Regions from separate parts of the Pseudoalteromonas sp. SG44-1 genome, predicted to be linked through region 1. Evidence: predicted binding sites of a transcription regulator. Region 1 holds the regulator's gene; the other holds the start of a gene.

Region 1 (8,206 bases):
GGCTTGTTTGTTGGTATGATCCAGCATGATTTAAGCTTTGGCAACGCCATGGAAGTGTATACTTTGCTGACCATTGGTGATGGCTTAGTCGCACAATTACCATCATTACTGTTATCAATTGGCACTGCAATTGTTGTTACTCGTCAAAATGAATCGCTCAATATGGGCGATCAATTTAAGAAACAACTCGGTAACGAGAAATCATTATTTATCGCCTCGGGTATTTTAATCGTGATGGGTTTAGTACCGGGTATGCCACATTTTGCTTTTTTAAGTCTTGGTGCATTACTTGGTTACTTAGCGTATTACACCCAGCAAAATAAGCTAAAAGAAGCAGCAGCAAAAGAAGCAGAAGCTACCAATGGTGGTGCAACAGGCACTGGTGTTGCTAACAAGCAAGAGCAAAAAGAGCTAGGTTGGGATGATGTACAACAAGTTGATGTAATTGGCCTTGAAGTTGGCTATCGCTTAATTCCATTAGTTGATCAATCACAAGGTGGCGAACTATTAAACCGGATCAAAGGGGTACGTAAAAAGTTATCTCAAGAACTTGGTTTTTTAATTCCACCGGTGCATATTCGCGATAACTTAGAGTTAGACCCAAATGCATACAGAATTACCATGATGGGTGTTTCAAGTGGTGAGGGGGAGCTTAAGCACGGTGATGAGTTGGCTATTAATCCTGGCCAAGTATTTGGTCCAATAAAAGGCATTGCTACTAAAGATCCGGCCTTTGGTCTAGACGCTATTTGGATCAAACCAGATCAAAAAGATGAAGCACAATCACTCGGTTATACCGTGGTTGATGCAGCAACAGTGGTAGCAACGCATATTAGTCAGTTACTAACTAACAGCGCGGCCTTGTTACTCGGCCACGAGGAAGTGCAAAATCTATTAGATATGCTGGCAAAAAGTCATCCTCGTTTAGTTGAAGGGCTAGTGCCAGATATTTTACCACTAACAGCAATTGTTAAAGTATTACAAAATTTATTAAATGAAGGCGTTGCTATTCGCGATATGCGTTCAATTGTACAAACCCTTGTTGAGTATGGCCCTCGAAGCCAAGATCCTGATGTATTAACCGCAGCAGTGCGAATTTCACTGCGCAGATTAATTGTTCAAGACGCGGTTGGAATGTCATCAGAAATCCCTGTCATAACCTTGGCGCCTGAGTTGGAACAGATGTTGCATCAGTCACTACAAAATGCAGGCGACGAAGGTGCCGGAATAGAGCCAGGACTTGCAGAGCGACTTCAACAATCATTAAATGAAGCGCATCAAAACCAAGAAATGGCCGGTGAACCTTCGATATTGCTAACGTCAGGAATGTTACGCACTGTGTTATCTCGTTTTGTTAAGTACACCATTCCAGGATTGCGAGTGATGTCTTATCAAGAGGTACCAGACGAAAGACAGATCAAGATTGTCAGCTCAGTAGGCCAATAATCGGATTTTAAAGGGGTTGAACCATGAAAATAAAACGTTTTTTTGCTAAAGATATGCGCACCGCACTGAAAGAAGTTAAAGATGAACTCGGTGTAGATGCTGTAATCATGTCAAATAAAAAATTAGCCAATGGGGTAGAGATTGTTGCCGCCGTTGATTATGAAAAAGCAGCCCCGAAAGCACCTGCACAAGCACATGTTGCTACGGCACAAGCACAAACAAATGCTAACTTTGTTAAACCTGCGCCACAACGTTCACAGCCTGAGCCGCAAGCTGCGGTAGCTGATAGCTTACAAGCATTATTAGAGCGCCAATCACCGCGTCCACGTTCACCTGAGCTTGCATCGATGTTTAGCCAGTCAGGGATTGATACATCAACTCAGTATCAACCACAGCAACAACATCAAGCACAGCAAACTCGCCATGAACCACAAGCACATAATGATTTTGCTCGTCGCGATACTGCGTCGCGTCCACAAACGCAAGCACATAGCTTAGGTTTTGATGATGATCTAGAAAGTGGTTTTGATGATTTAGATACTCCGATGCCAACAAAAAGTGCACCCAAAACAGATGAAATTACCGCTATGCGTGATGAAATGGCAGCGATGCGTCAATTACTTGAGTATCAAGTATCTGGCTTGATGCAACAAGATTTAGCGCGTCGCGACCCTACTCGCGCATGCATGATCGATCGTTTAGTCGGAATGGGTATTGACAGTGAAGTTGCAGAGCAAATGGCCTGTTTTATTCCCGATGATGTGTCACGTCAGCAAGCATGGCAAGCGCTATTGCAAATGGTTGAAAACCAAATGCATACTACAAATAATGAAATACTACGCCAAGGCGGCGTATATGCACTTGTTGGCCCTACTGGGGTTGGTAAAACTACAACCGTGGCAAAACTTGCAGCCCTTGGCGCACAAAAATATGGCGCAGATAAAGTTGCGCTTATTACCACTGATACTTACCGTATTGGCGCTTATGAACAGCTTGCTACTTATGGCCGAATCATCGGTTGTGGTGTAAAACAAGTTAAAGATGCCAATGAATTAGCAGAAGTTTTATATCATTTACGAAATAAGCGTCTAGTATTAATAGATACAGCGGGAATGAGCCAACGTGATTTACGTTTAACTGAGCAGTTAAATACACTAATGCGTAATCAACGTGTCGATATTCGCAATTATTTAGTGCTCAGTGCGACCGCACAAATTAATGTTTTACAAGAAACCGTAAGACACTTTAAGAAGGTACAATTAAGTGGCTGTATTTTCACTAAATTAGACGAATCATTAAGTTTAGGTGAGATTATTAGTATAGCGATTCAAAATCGCCTTCCAATAGGGTATCTTACTAACGGTCAGCGCGTTCCAGAGGACATTCGGGTCGCCAATGCAGAGAAATTAGTAAAAAAAGCAGAACAATTGTATTTAAAAAGAACAAAAGCACAACATTCACGACGCCAAGCAGTAGCGTCAAGCACAGTAGGGATGTATGATTAACACAGTATTAGATCAAGCAAGTGGCCTGCGTAAAATGAGTCAAAACAATAATAACGGCGTTAAAGTTATCGCTGTAACAGGTGGCAAAGGTGGCGTAGGGAAAACTAACGTCTCACTTAACACTGCGATTGCGTTGGGTCAGCTCGGAAACCGAGTGTTAGTACTGGATGCCGATTTGGGTTTAGCAAATTGTGATGTGATGTTAGGACTTAGGGTAGAGCGTAATCTATCTCATGTACTATCAGGTGAATGCGAGCTCGATGAAATTTTAGTTGAAGGGCCTGCAGGAATTAAAATAGTACCAGCGACGTCAGGCTCACAAAGTATGGTGGAACTTTCACCATCAGAACATGCTGGTTTAATTCGCGCTTTTAGTGAATTAAATACCGAATTTGATATATTAATTGTTGATACTGCTGCTGGTATCTCTGACATGGTATTAAGTTTTTCGCGCGCAGCGCAAGATGTCATGGTAGTAGTATGTGATGAACCGAGCTCAATAACTGATGCTTATGCATTAATCAAAGTATTGAGTCGTGAGCACGGTGTGTATAAATTTAAAATCGTTGCTAATATGGTGCGCAGCATGCGTGAAGGCCAGGAACTATTTGCTAAGCTCTCAAAAGTAACGGATCGCTTTTTGGATGTCTCAATGGAATTGGTAGCAACAGTCCCGTATGATGAAAATATGCGTAAAGCAACTCGTCGTCAGAAAGTGATTGTTGATTTATTTCCAAGTTCCCCAGCAGCAATAGCATTTAAAACATTAGCGACAAAAGCAGTTAAATGGCCTATACCTAATCAACCATCTGGTCATTTAGAATTTTTCATAGAAAAATTAGTAAACGGCTAACTATGACGGCATCGGTGAATAAAGCGATGGGATATCAATCGACACAAAATTTAAATGTGATTGTTGAGCGACATGCTTCCTTAGTCAAAAAAGTGGCTTGTCATTTAATCGCTCGTTTACCCGCGAGTGTGCAACTCGATGATTTGATTCAATCGGGGATGATAGGGTTAATTGAAGCATCAAAGAACTTTGATGCGACTAAAGGTGCAAGCTTTGAAACCTTTGCAGGCATTCGTATCCGTGGTGCGATGCTGGATGAAATGCGCCGAGGTGATTGGGCTCCACGCTCAGTGCACCGTAATAGCCGCAGAGTCGCTGAAGCGATTAGTGAGCTAGAAAGCAGCCTGAATCGAGAACCTAAAGACAGTGAAGTTGCTGAAAAACTTGATATTACGCTAGATGAGTACCATCATATTCTTAGTGATGTAAATTCAAGTAAAGTGTTAGGTATAGAAGACTTAGGGGTAGATGAAGATGTTATCACACCAGTGGGACATGATTTAGCACTGGACAAGCCCTTTAATAACGTTAAAAATGAACGCTTTAATCAATCATTATTAACAGCTATACAATCTTTACCTGAACGAGATGGGTTAGTATTGTCGCTGTATTATAACGATGAAATGAATTTAAAAGAGATTGGACATATACTCGATGTAAGTGAATCGCGTGTGAGTCAGATACATGGTCAGGCGATGATTAAGCTCAAAGCAAAAATCAATGACTGGATTAATTAGTAGTAAGTAAATATAGGTTCAGACCTCACCGGAGGATGTTTTGGATAAAAACATGAAAATTCTTGTTGTTGATGATTTTTCGACGATGAGACGTATTATCAAAAATCTGTTAAGAGATTTGGGTTTTACAAATGTACAAGAAGCTGACGATGGCTCAACAGCTTTACCGATGTTGCAGAATCAAGAATTTGATTTTGTAGTTACAGATTGGAACATGCCTGGCATGCAAGGAATCGATCTCTTGCGCGCTATTAGGGCCGATGACAGCCTGAAACACATTCCTGTTTTAATGGTAACAGCAGAAGCTAAAAAAGAACAAATTGTTGCTGCTGCACAAGCTGGTGTTAACGGTTATATCGTTAAACCATTTACAGCTGCAACACTGAAAACCAAATTGGAAAAAGTGTTTGAGCGTTTAGGTTAAATAAATAGGAGAGGCTTATGTCAGCACCTGCTGCGCCTCAGATCAGTTTAGAACAAGCCCGTCAGCTTGTGGTTTACCTTGAAAACGGTGAACAAGATAAAGCTGATCAGTTAATTATTGATGCGGCGTCAAAAGAGCAATCAGAATTATTTGCCGAAGTAGGCAAACTTACGCGTCAGCTTCATGATGCGTTGAAAAATTTTGAGCTTGATACACGTTTAGCTGATTTGACCAAAGATGCACTACCCGACGCGAAGCAGCGTCTTAACTATGTTATGGAAATGACCGAAAACGCTGCTAATAAAACCATGGATGCTGTAGAAGCAAGTTTACCCATTGCCCAACAGCTTGCTGATGACATTTCAGACATTAAACCCACTTGGGATCGTTTAATGAATCGTGAAATTGAGCTAGGTGAATTTAAAACACTTTGCCATAGCTTAGATAAGTTCATGAATAGCTCGCAAACTAAAACGGATGAGTTGCAAGGACTCATGACCAATGTGTTAATGGCACAAGATTTTCAAGATTTAACCGGTCAAGTGATCCGTCGGGTTATCGAGCTTGTTAGAGAAGTAGAAGACAGCTTGATCCACTTGTTGACAGCATTTGGCAGCCAAGATGATAGCGAAACAAAAACAATAGCACCAGTCATTGAAAAACCGCCTGCTGAAAATACACTTGCAGGCCCTGAAGGGCCAATTATTGATAAAGAATCTCGTGATGATGTTGTCTCAGGACAAGATGATGTTGATGATTTATTATCAAGCTTGGGCTTCTAAGAGGAGAAAACTGCATGAGCTTTGAAGTCGATGAAGATATTTTACAAGATTTTCTAGTAGAGGCTGGAGAAATTCTTGAGCTTTTGTCAGAACAGCTGGTGGAGCTTGAAAATAACCCAGATGATACCGAATTACTCAATGCAATTTTCCGTGGTTTTCATACGGTAAAAGGCGGCGCAGGCTTTTTAAGCATGACTGAACTAGTCGATGCTTGCCATGGTGCAGAGAACGTTTTCGATTTATTGCGTCAAGGTGTTCGTAAGGTTAATTCCGAACTGATGGACGTGATCTTGCAAGCACTCGATACTATCAACGAAATGTTTGCGACTATCCAAAGTAGAGAAAAACCAGAACCAGCAAATCCAGAATTACTCGCTGTTTTACATAAATTAGGGCTGCCGCCAACGGCTGAAGAATTAACTGGCAGTGCTGAACCTGCAGGCGATATCCCTGTTGTTGATGCTGATGATATTTTAGATGATTCTGACGATCCATTTGCGCTAGACTCATTATTTGATGGTCAAGTTGATAGCGATCAAAAAGATGTTCAAATCGATGAGATAACAGAAGATGAATTTGAGAGCCTGCTTGATGAGCTCCACGGACAAGGGCAAAGTCCTATAACGCCAACAACCACTGTCAGCAATGAATCATCAAATAGTGATATTACTGATGATGAATTTGATAATTTATTGGATGAATTGCACGGCATTGGTAGCTTCGGTCTAGTAAGTAATAAAGATACTGCAGGCACCGAAAGTGCTGCGCCTAAACCGGCCCAAGCACCTTTAGCACCGACGAAAAGTAATGGTCCAGATGAAATCAGCGATGATGAATTTGAAGCTTTACTTGATGAATTACATGGTAAAGGCAGCGCGCCACAAGCGGTCGCTGAGACTGAGCCAGCACCCGCTAAAAAAGCACCAACACCTGCACCTGCACCTGTTGCCGCAGCTAAGCCAGTGCCCAAACCAGCAGTGTCTGAGCCTGTGAAAGCAGCTGAAAAATCCGCACCAGCTCCAGCGACAGCTGTTGCTAAAAAACCAGCTCCTCCACAAGCTGATACGACGGTGCGTGTTGATACAAAACGCCTAGATCAAATAATGAACATGGTTGGTGAACTGGTATTGGTTCGCAATCGTTTAGTCAGTTTAGCAACCAATACTGAAAGTGAAGCGATGGGTAAAGCCATTTCGAATCTTGATGTAGTAACCGCAGACTTGCAAGGTGCGGTAATGAAAACGCGGATGCAACCGATCAAGAAAGTGTTTGGTCGTTTTCCTCGCGTAGTCCGTGATTTAGCCCGCAGTTTGAGAAAAGACATTAACTTACTGCTCGTGGGTGAAGAAACCGATTTAGATAAAAACTTAGTTGAGGCACTGGCAGATCCTTTAGTCCACTTGGTGCGCAACTCGGTTGACCATGGTATTGAAATGCCTGATGTGCGTGAAGCGGCAGGTAAGTCAAGAACTGGGACTGTTACTTTATCAGCATCGCAAGAGGGTGATCATATTTTGCTCACCATTCGTGATGATGGTGCAGGTATGGACCCTGAAAAACTGAAAAAAATAGCAATCAATAAAGGGGTGCTTGATCACGAGCAAGCAGCTCGATTATCTGATACAGAAGCCTATAACCTTATTTTTGCACCAGGCTTTTCCACCAAAGAACAGATCTCTGATATTTCGGGTCGTGGTGTGGGTATGGATGTGGTGAAAACCAAAATTACCCAACTAAATGGTTCTGTGAGTATTCAATCTGAGCTAGGTGTAGGCACAATCCTAGAAATTAAAGTACCGTTAACGTTGGCTATTTTGCCGACATTGATGGTGGTTGTCGGTGAGCAAACATTTGCATTACCACTGGCTGGTGTTAATGAAATATTCCACCTAGATCTAACTAAAACGAATGTAGTTGATGGTCAATTAACCATTATTGTTCGTAAGAAAGCACGACCGTTGTTTTATTTAGAACATTGGTTAGTTAAAGGTGCTGACAGATCATTACGCAAAGCTCAAGGCCATGTTGTAATTGTACAAATTGGTACGCAACAAGTTGGTTTTGTAGTGGATTCATTGATTGGTCAAGAAGAAGTTGTTATTAAACCGCTTGATGCTTTACTACAAGGAACACCTGGTATGGCAGGTGCAACGATCACGTCTGACGGTGGTATAGCGCTGATCTTAGATGTTCCAAACCTGTTAAAACACTACGCAGGTTAGGCCAATTCTTATCTTATTGTGAGGGCTAAATATGGCTCTCACAGATAAAATTTAACAAGAGTATGCCAATGGCAGTTAAAGTTTTAGTTGTTGATGATTCAAGTTTCTTTCGCCGCAGAGTGAGCGAAATACTCGAGCAAGATAAGGATATCGAAGTAATTGGTTTTGCGGTAAATGGCCGAGAAGCGGTCGATAAAACAAATCAACTTCGTCCAGATGTAATCACCATGGATGTTG
Region 2 (8,206 bases), on a different contig from region 1:
TGCTTGTTGCTTTTTCTGCTTTTGTTCAAGCGCCGTAACTTCACCTGATTGATTAGAAATTCGCGACGCAACATTCTCAGCAAGGCCTCGATGGAGCACTCGCCCCTCTTCATCTTGATAAGGTTCACACGCTTTGCTTGGTTGCCACTTTGCTGTAAACGGCTCTTTATTTTCGGTACTTAAATGAGCTAATACTTCATAAAAAGGTTTTGGCACAAAATTAGCAATCTCGTTATCACGCTGGACAACCAATCCTAATATCGGTGTTTGTACACGCCCTACTGATAATACATTACCAAACCCTGCTTTTTGACCTGCAAGCGTATAGGCGCGCGTTAAATTCATACCAAACAGCCAATCAGCTCGCGAACGCGCCAAAGCAGATACACTAAGTGGAATAAATTCACGGTTAGAGCGAACGTTTTGCAGCGACTTTTTAACCGCGCTAACATTCAAATCACTGATCAATAAACGTTGAATTTGCTGTTTTTTGGCTTGGCTAAGTTTAACTTGCTCAATCACCTCATCAACAAGTAATTGCCCTTCTCGGTCTGGATCACCAGCATGAACAAGTTGATCAGCTTGTTTGATTAACTTTTTAAGTACCGTAAGTTGCTTACGAGTTTTAGATTTTGCTTTTAACTGCCATTGCTGTGGGATAATCGGTAAGTCATCAAAGCGCCATTTTTTATATTGCTCATTATAATCATCAGGCTCTGCCTGCTCGAGCAAGTGACCTATACACCAAGAAACACAATCGCCATTAGCCACTTCAATATAGCCATCATGTTTTTTATGAGGCTTTGGTAGCGCATCAGCAATGGCACGACCTAAAGATGGCTTCTCGGCTATATAAAGTTTCATAGGGCACTATCAACAACTGGTTATTTACACAGTAGTTTAGCACACGTAATTTAATCTACAAATAGTTAATGATTAGCTCTTTAAACTGCGATTTTTTCGCATAAATAAATACAACAGAGGAAGGTAGCACACAACGACAGTGCCAATATTGATTAAAGGTAATAACGTTTTATATAGCATAGTGCTATACGATAAATCCCAAAGGTGGCGATCCACTAATCTAAATAATTGTAAGATAGGCGCACTAATTACAACCAACTGACCGATCACACTTTGCCAAAGATACACTTTATCTTTAATAGCCCAGTAAGCAATCAAAGCCATCCAAGCAATATCATTAAAAGCCCAAACTACATAACGCCAAATATAAGGGTCATCTAACTCTCTAAGGCTTGAATAAATCACAGCGCCATACAAGAAGAAAACAGCTGTAATCAAGACAAAGCGTAATGCCAACCAATCCTTACGTATGTAAAATACAAAAATAGCTGGGAGTAAAAATAACACCCAGCTATATTCAAGTATAAAAATTAAATTGTTCACCCAATTAGGCATTGACGTTACTTAACATTCTTCTCTTCATCATCGCCACCAGAACCATTGCCCGGCATATAGCTATATTTATCAACGTTTTTCATCAGACACTCCGTTACACTTGTTAAAAAACTACTTTAAGCTAAATTAGGTACTTTGCCAAGCATCTTAACGAACATCTATCGGATCTGATTCCTTAGCCTTGCCTTGCATTATTGAAATTTCCACGCGGCGATTACGTCGTCTATCCGCATCAGAATCATTTGGAACAAGTGGTCGAGTTTCGGCATGACCGACAACAACCATTCTGGTTTTATCAAAGCCTTGCGCTTTTTGCATTTCAGTTGCAACCGCAACTGCACGCTTCGATGATAAGTCCCAGTTATTGGTATACAGCTCATTCGAAACTTGAAAATCATCAGTATGACCAGACACCGTAATTTCACCTGGCACATCTTTTAGTAACGCAGCTATATCACGAATGATTGGTTTAAACTTAGGTTGTAAAAATGCACTCCCAGATGGAAATGAACCATTTTCACGAATACGAATAATAATTTGCTGACCTAATGATTCCAACTCAACAGCACCATCCATGATTTGTTGTTCCAATTGCTGGGCTATCTTTTTAACTAACTCATTAACCTGCTCTTGATCAGCTGCAGAAATAGATTGTTCTGATGCTTGTTGTTGCGCTGTACTTTGTGACTCACCGCCACGCTTATTACCGCGTTGCTCTTGACGACCGCCAGCTGAGCTTTCATCACCAGCCTGAAACTCAAGCATTTGCTGGGTCATTTCGACAGTTTGCTGTTGAATGGTTTCGATTGGAGTAGGTTCAGGTTTACCTGGGGTGAACTCCATCGCGATAACGGATGTTCCTTTGGGAATATCTTTTACTTCTATTTTATTTTGTACACCAAAGGCAAACTTCATTGAGCCTGCGATTTGTTTAAATTTAAGTACATCCATTTCTGAAAACGCGAGTAAAAGTACAAAGAAGCACATCAATAGTGACATCAAATCCGCGAAGGTACCCATCCATGCTGGTAACCCGGGTGGTGGACACTTGCACTCTTGATCTGACATGCTTACTCCTCAGTATCCACTTTTCGTTTTGATTCAGCGAGGTAGTTTTTCAAAATACCTTCGATGACTTTTGGATTTTGGCCATCTTGTATACCTAATACCGCATCTAAAATTAGCCGCTGATTCATTGCTTCTTCGTCTTTACGCAATTCCAATTTTACTTGGATAGGAATTGCCACCACGTTTGCTAAAAACGCACCATATAATGTTGTTAAAAGCGCTACCGCCATCGCAGGACCAATCGCTTTAGGGTCATCCATATTCGACAACATCGCAACTAGACCAATCAAAGTACCTATCATACCCATCGCAGGCGCAATATCGGCAAGCGCTTTAAACAAACCGGCCCCCGATTCATGACGAGTAGAAGTAAGAGAAATATCTTTTTGCAAGGTGGCACGAACAACATCAGCGTCATGACCGTCAACAAGCATATCAACCCCTTTACGCATAAACGCATTGGGTATTTCTGCTTCCTCAAGTGCTAAAAATCCGCCTTTACGGGCCGAGTCTGCAAGTTCAACTGCTTTTTCGATAAGCTCTTCAGGTGACTCTATTTTGAACATGAAGGCTTTAGCCGCGACTTTACCGATACCGAGGAATTGACTCATCGTATAGTTTGATAACACTATAAAAATCGAACCACCGAAAACAATAACCACCGATGGCGTGTTATAAAACATAGCCACTTCGCCGCCACTACTTAGTACCATTGACATAGCAATAAGACCAATAGCTCCGAGAATACCTATAATGGTTGCTAAATCCACTTACCCCTCCAGAGGAATCGATGCTTTGTTGCTACCAGCAACAAATTTTTATTATTAACAGCTTATCGGCAATCTATTGAATTACTTAAACCATTTAATGAAAAAAATGAAATGAAAGTTTTCAACCCTGTTTAGCATTTTAAGCTACCATTGATAACCTGCAAGGCTTAAGTAAAGGTATAAATAATTAAAAGTGGCAAGAAAACAATTAATTATTCAAAAAAAATGCATCACCCTTTGACCTAGTTTAGCATTCCCCCTAAAATTGGCCTCACATTTCTATCATCTAAGTTAAATCAGTATGGCGACGAAAAAACCAGAGAACCTAAGCTTCGAGCAAGCGCTTGATGAATTATCCTTAATCGTCACAGAAATGGAGCAAGGAGAGCTTTCCCTTGAGCAATCATTAAAACAGTTTGAACGCGGTATTGCTTTAGCCGGCGCATCTTCAAGTAAGTTACAACAAGCTGAACAAAAAGTAGCTATTTTAATGGGTAGTGATAGTCAGTCACCACTTACTAACTTTGATAATGATTTGGAATAACGGGTGTTAATAACAGAGCAAATAAAATGTGCTCAACAAGATGTTGAAGCCACTCTCAATCGGTATTTTGAGCAACCGCTCGATACCGAGCACAGCATCAAACAAGCCACCCACTACAGCGTTTTAAATGGCGGTAAACGATTACGACCATTTTTAGTGTATGCCACGGGAAAAATGCTTGGCGCAAATAAACAAGATTTAGACGTGTTGGCTGCTGCTATTGAATGTATTCATAGTTATTCGTTAGTTCATGATGATTTACCCGCGATGGATGACGACGACCTGCGACGTGGTAGACCGACTTGCCATATTGTCTATGGCGAAGCTCATGCTATTTTAGCCGGTGATGCGCTGCAAACATTAGCGTTTGATTTAATTGCTAACCATTCATTTAACGTTCCTGCACAGCAACAGTTAAAAATGATTGCAGCACTTGCCAAAGCATCGGGTATTGAAGGTATGGTCGGTGGTCAAGCACTGGATATTGCAGCGACTGACAAATTAGTCAATTTAGCTGAGCTCGAACGTATCCATAAATTAAAAACAGGTGCTTTGTTAAATTGTGCAATTACTTTAGGTGCATTATGCGCAGCTGATACAAATCAACAAACATTATTACAATTAAAACAGTTTGGTGATGCAATTGGGCTGGCTTTTCAGGTGCAAGACGATATTCTTGATATCGAAGGTGATACCCAAGTCTTAGGTAAACCACAAGGCTCCGATGTTGCAGCAAATAAAGCGACCTACCCTGCTCTACTTGGGCTTACAGGTGCAAAACAAAAAGCACAATCATTACTAAAATGCGCACTCGATGCGTTAGCAGCAATAGATGCTGACACTTCTGAGCTAGAAAACTTGGCAAAATATATTGTTGAACGCGATTATTAATTCTAGGCTCTAGCTTGAGCAAGTAATGATGTACAAAATAACTAAAGAATCAGAGTAATATTACGCTATAATGACCTCTGGTTAGCGAAGGATGTATTAAAAATCATGACACTTGATAGTAGCAAGTATCCATTATTAGGTTTGGTTGACGAACCAGCCCAGTTGCGTGATTTAGCGCAAGACAAATTACCTGCTTTTAGTAATGAGTTACGTGATTACTTACTAAACTCAGTCTCGCAAAGTAGTGGTCACTTAGCATCAGGTTTAGGCACAGTTGAGCTTACTGTAGCGCTTCATTATGTATATAACACCCCTGAAGATCGCTTAGTATGGGATGTAGGCCATCAAGCATACCCACATAAAATTCTCACAGGGCGCCGTGATCAAATGCACACGATCCGCCAAAAAGACGGTTTACATCCGTTTCCATTTCGTGAAGAAAGCCACTACGACACTTTTAGTGTTGGCCATTCAAGCACCTCGATTTCTGCTGCTTTAGGCATGTCAATTGCGGCGCAAAAAGAAGGCAAAGGACGAAAAACAGTAGCGGTTATTGGTGATGGTGCGATTACCGCGGGCATGGCGTTTGAAGCAATGAATCACTTAGGTGATGTTAAATCTGACATGCTGATCATATTAAACGATAACGAAATGTCGATTTCTGAAAATGTCGGTGCACTAACTAATCATTTCGCTCGTATCTTATCAGGCAGTTTTTACACTAACATTCGTGAAGGTAGTAAAAAGCTGCTATCTGGCGTGCCACCAGTAAAAGAATTAGCCAGCCGCATGGAAGAGCACTTAAAAGGCATGGTTATCCCAGGCACCTTTTTTGAAGAGTTAGGCTTAAATTACATTGGCCCAATTGATGGTCATGATGTAAACATGTTGGTTGATACACTGCGCAATATGCGTAACCTAAAAGGGCCGCAGTTACTGCATATCAAAACCCAGAAAGGTAAAGGCTATAAACCAGCAGAAGCAGATCCAATAGGCTATCACGGCGTACCTAAGTTCGACCCTGCGATTTCCAGCCTACCAAAATCAAAACCAGGCGCTGCGACTTTTTCTAAAGTATTTGGCGATTGGTTGTGTGACATGGCAAGTCAAGATGAAAAGCTTATGGCAATCACCCCGGCTATGCGTGAAGGCTCAGGCATGGTGCGTTTTTCAAAAGAATACCCTGAGCAATATTTTGATGTTGCCATTGCCGAGCAACACGCGGTTACTTTAGCCGCAGGTTTTGCCTGCGAAGGCTTAAAACCAGTTGTCGCTATTTATTCAAGCTTTTTACAACGTGCCTACGATCAGCTTATTCACGATGTTGCTCTGCAAAACTTACCCGTGTTATTTGCAATTGACCGTGCTGGTATTGTTGGTGCTGATGGCGAAACTCATCAAGGCGCATACGATTTAAGCTTTATCCGTTGTATCCCCAATATGATTATCATGGCACCGAGTGATACTAATGAATGTCGTCAAATGCTGTACACTGGTTATCGTTGTAACAGCCCTGTTGCAGTTCGTTATCCTCGTGGTAGTGCTGGCACAACTGAAATCTGCGAGCAAATGACTGAGCTTGAAATTGGTAAAGGTCGTGTGATTAAACAAGGCGCTAAAATCGCAGTTTTATCCTTTGGTACTTTACTTGAAAACGCTCAACTGGCAGTCAATGAATTAAATGCTAGCCTCGTTGATATGCGTTTTGTTAAACCTCTTGATAGCGCACTAATCGACACTTTATTAGCCGATCATGACGTCATTGTAACCCTTGAAGATAACGCGATTGTTGGTGGTGCAGGCTCTGCTGTTAATGAATATTTAGCAGCTATAAAAGCAACAGTAAGCATCCTTAATTTAGGTATTCCTGATGAGTTCATCAAGCATGGCACGCAAGAACAAATGCATGATGAAATGGGCTTAGGCTCACAAGGTATACTCGATAGCATAAAAAACTTTATTACTAAGTAACCAAAGTTTAAGTTAATAAAATAACAAAGGAGCGTAGGCTCCTTTGTTATTTATTTTCAAACATTTAAAAAAATCTCACTTTTTTTCAACTTTCTTGCATCCAATTATTTCCCTGCCACGTTTATTCACTGAGGTTAGCTCGTGAGCAAAGTGTTCACGCTTTTATATAATACCAATCGACTTAAATATTTAGCCTTTCTAGCGTGCTAAATAAAGCGCTAACGGCGTTATGAATTTTTCATGTAGAACAACTACATATAAAAATTTATGCCTTGTTATCACTCTATTTATCCGTCGCTATAAATGACTAACAACTTAACACGATTGGTATAAGCTGTTTTAAGCCAAGCTCTTTGTATGTTCACATTTGATGGAATATTTAAGAAGGTACAAGTTATGAAAACGTTAAAATCAGGCGAAAGCACCAAATCTATTCACGCACAATTAATGACCAGTAAACTTTGTTTGTCTGCGCTTACTCTAGCAATTTTGATTGGCTTAACCGGCTGTAGTGGCGATGATGGAAAAGATGGCGCTGTAGGCCCGCAAGGTGAAATGGGCATGGACGGCGTCGATGGTAGTAATGGCGCTGATGGGACAAATGGTAGCGATGGCACGAATGGATCAGATGGTACTCCAGGATTTGCAGCAGCAACTTTTATTTTGGCTAATAATGGTGCTGATAATGCAGGCACCGTTGATTTGATTAATCAAAATGCTGCAAAGTTAAAAACATTTAATAGTGGTGCAAATGAAGGTGTTGCATTTGATAGCTTAGGTAATTTAATTCAAGCCAGCGATTCTGGTAATGGCGCTCTTAGCACCGTTTGCCAAGTATTAAGCCGTGCCGATGGGGGTATGTTTGACAGTAATCGTGATCGTACCATTACCGGCAGCAACACTACGTTAGTCAATCCCAAAGGTATTCATATATCAAATAAGCGCGGACTCATTTTTGCCGCTGACTTTAATGCCATGCAGATCACTGTCTTTGGTGCTACCGCCGCAGGAAATGCAGCGCCTTTAGCTAGTACAGTTACAGACGCAAAACCGTGGGATGTAACATACGATGATATAAACGATCGCTTATATGTGGCACTCACTAATGGTGATGTTGCAGTATACGATAATTATGTAGATGGTGGCTTTACCGCTATGGCAACTCGTACAATCACACCCAGTGATGCAAGCGGTAACAAAGTTTCCGTTAATATTCATGGTATCGTTTATGATGCTGATACAAATAAATTAGTACTTTCTGACGTCGGCAGTGCCAGTGATGCAACCGACGGCGCATTATTTGTGATCAACAACGCATCCCTTGCTACTGGCAATACCACGGTTGCTCGCAGTATCGCTGGCCCTGCTACTATGCTTGGTAACCCTGTGGATATCAGCCTGACTGGTAGCGACTTACGCGTTGCAGAAAAATCTAATGATGCAATTCTGGTATTTAGCAATATCTTTAATGGCGTCAGTGGTGACATTAGTCCAGATAGCGTCACCGCAACGATTAAGCCAGAGTCAATAACCGCAACAGTGA

The links. The regulator FliA, encoded in region 1, starts transcription of late flagellar genes. The targets are predictions, from matches to a motif close to CTAAAGNTNNNNNNNNNNNNGCCGATA.
Region 2: the regulator FliA is predicted to act here: its motif matches at 3,321-3,347, upstream of pomA (flagellar motor protein PomA).

The regions. Positions count from the first base shown of each region.
Region 1 covers NZ_JACJEW010000010.1:63,489-71,694, forward strand. Annotated here, with positions in the region: gene flhA (flagellar biosynthesis protein FlhA) at 1-1,446, shown strand, start outside; gene flhF (flagellar biosynthesis protein FlhF) at 1,470-2,951, shown strand; gene H5187_RS06800 (MinD/ParA family protein) at 2,944-3,804, shown strand; gene H5187_RS06805 (RNA polymerase sigma factor FliA) at 3,831-4,541, shown strand; gene cheY (chemotaxis response regulator CheY) at 4,582-4,965, shown strand; gene H5187_RS06815 (protein phosphatase CheZ) at 4,983-5,747, shown strand; gene H5187_RS06820 (chemotaxis protein CheA) at 5,762-7,969, shown strand; gene H5187_RS06825 (chemotaxis response regulator protein-glutamate methylesterase) at 8,038-8,206, shown strand, end outside.
Region 2 covers NZ_JACJEW010000021.1:4,025-12,230, forward strand. Annotated here, with positions in the region: gene H5187_RS11315 (DNA topoisomerase III) at 1-864, opposite strand, end outside; gene H5187_RS11320 (hypothetical protein) at 937-1,419, opposite strand; gene H5187_RS11325 (flagellar motor protein MotB) at 1,567-2,487, opposite strand; gene pomA (flagellar motor protein PomA) at 2,490-3,257, opposite strand; gene H5187_RS11335 (exodeoxyribonuclease VII small subunit) at 3,559-3,801, shown strand; gene ispA ((2E,6E)-farnesyl diphosphate synthase) at 3,805-4,692, shown strand; gene dxs (1-deoxy-D-xylulose-5-phosphate synthase) at 4,798-6,663, shown strand; gene H5187_RS11350 (hypothetical protein) at 7,060-8,206, shown strand, end outside.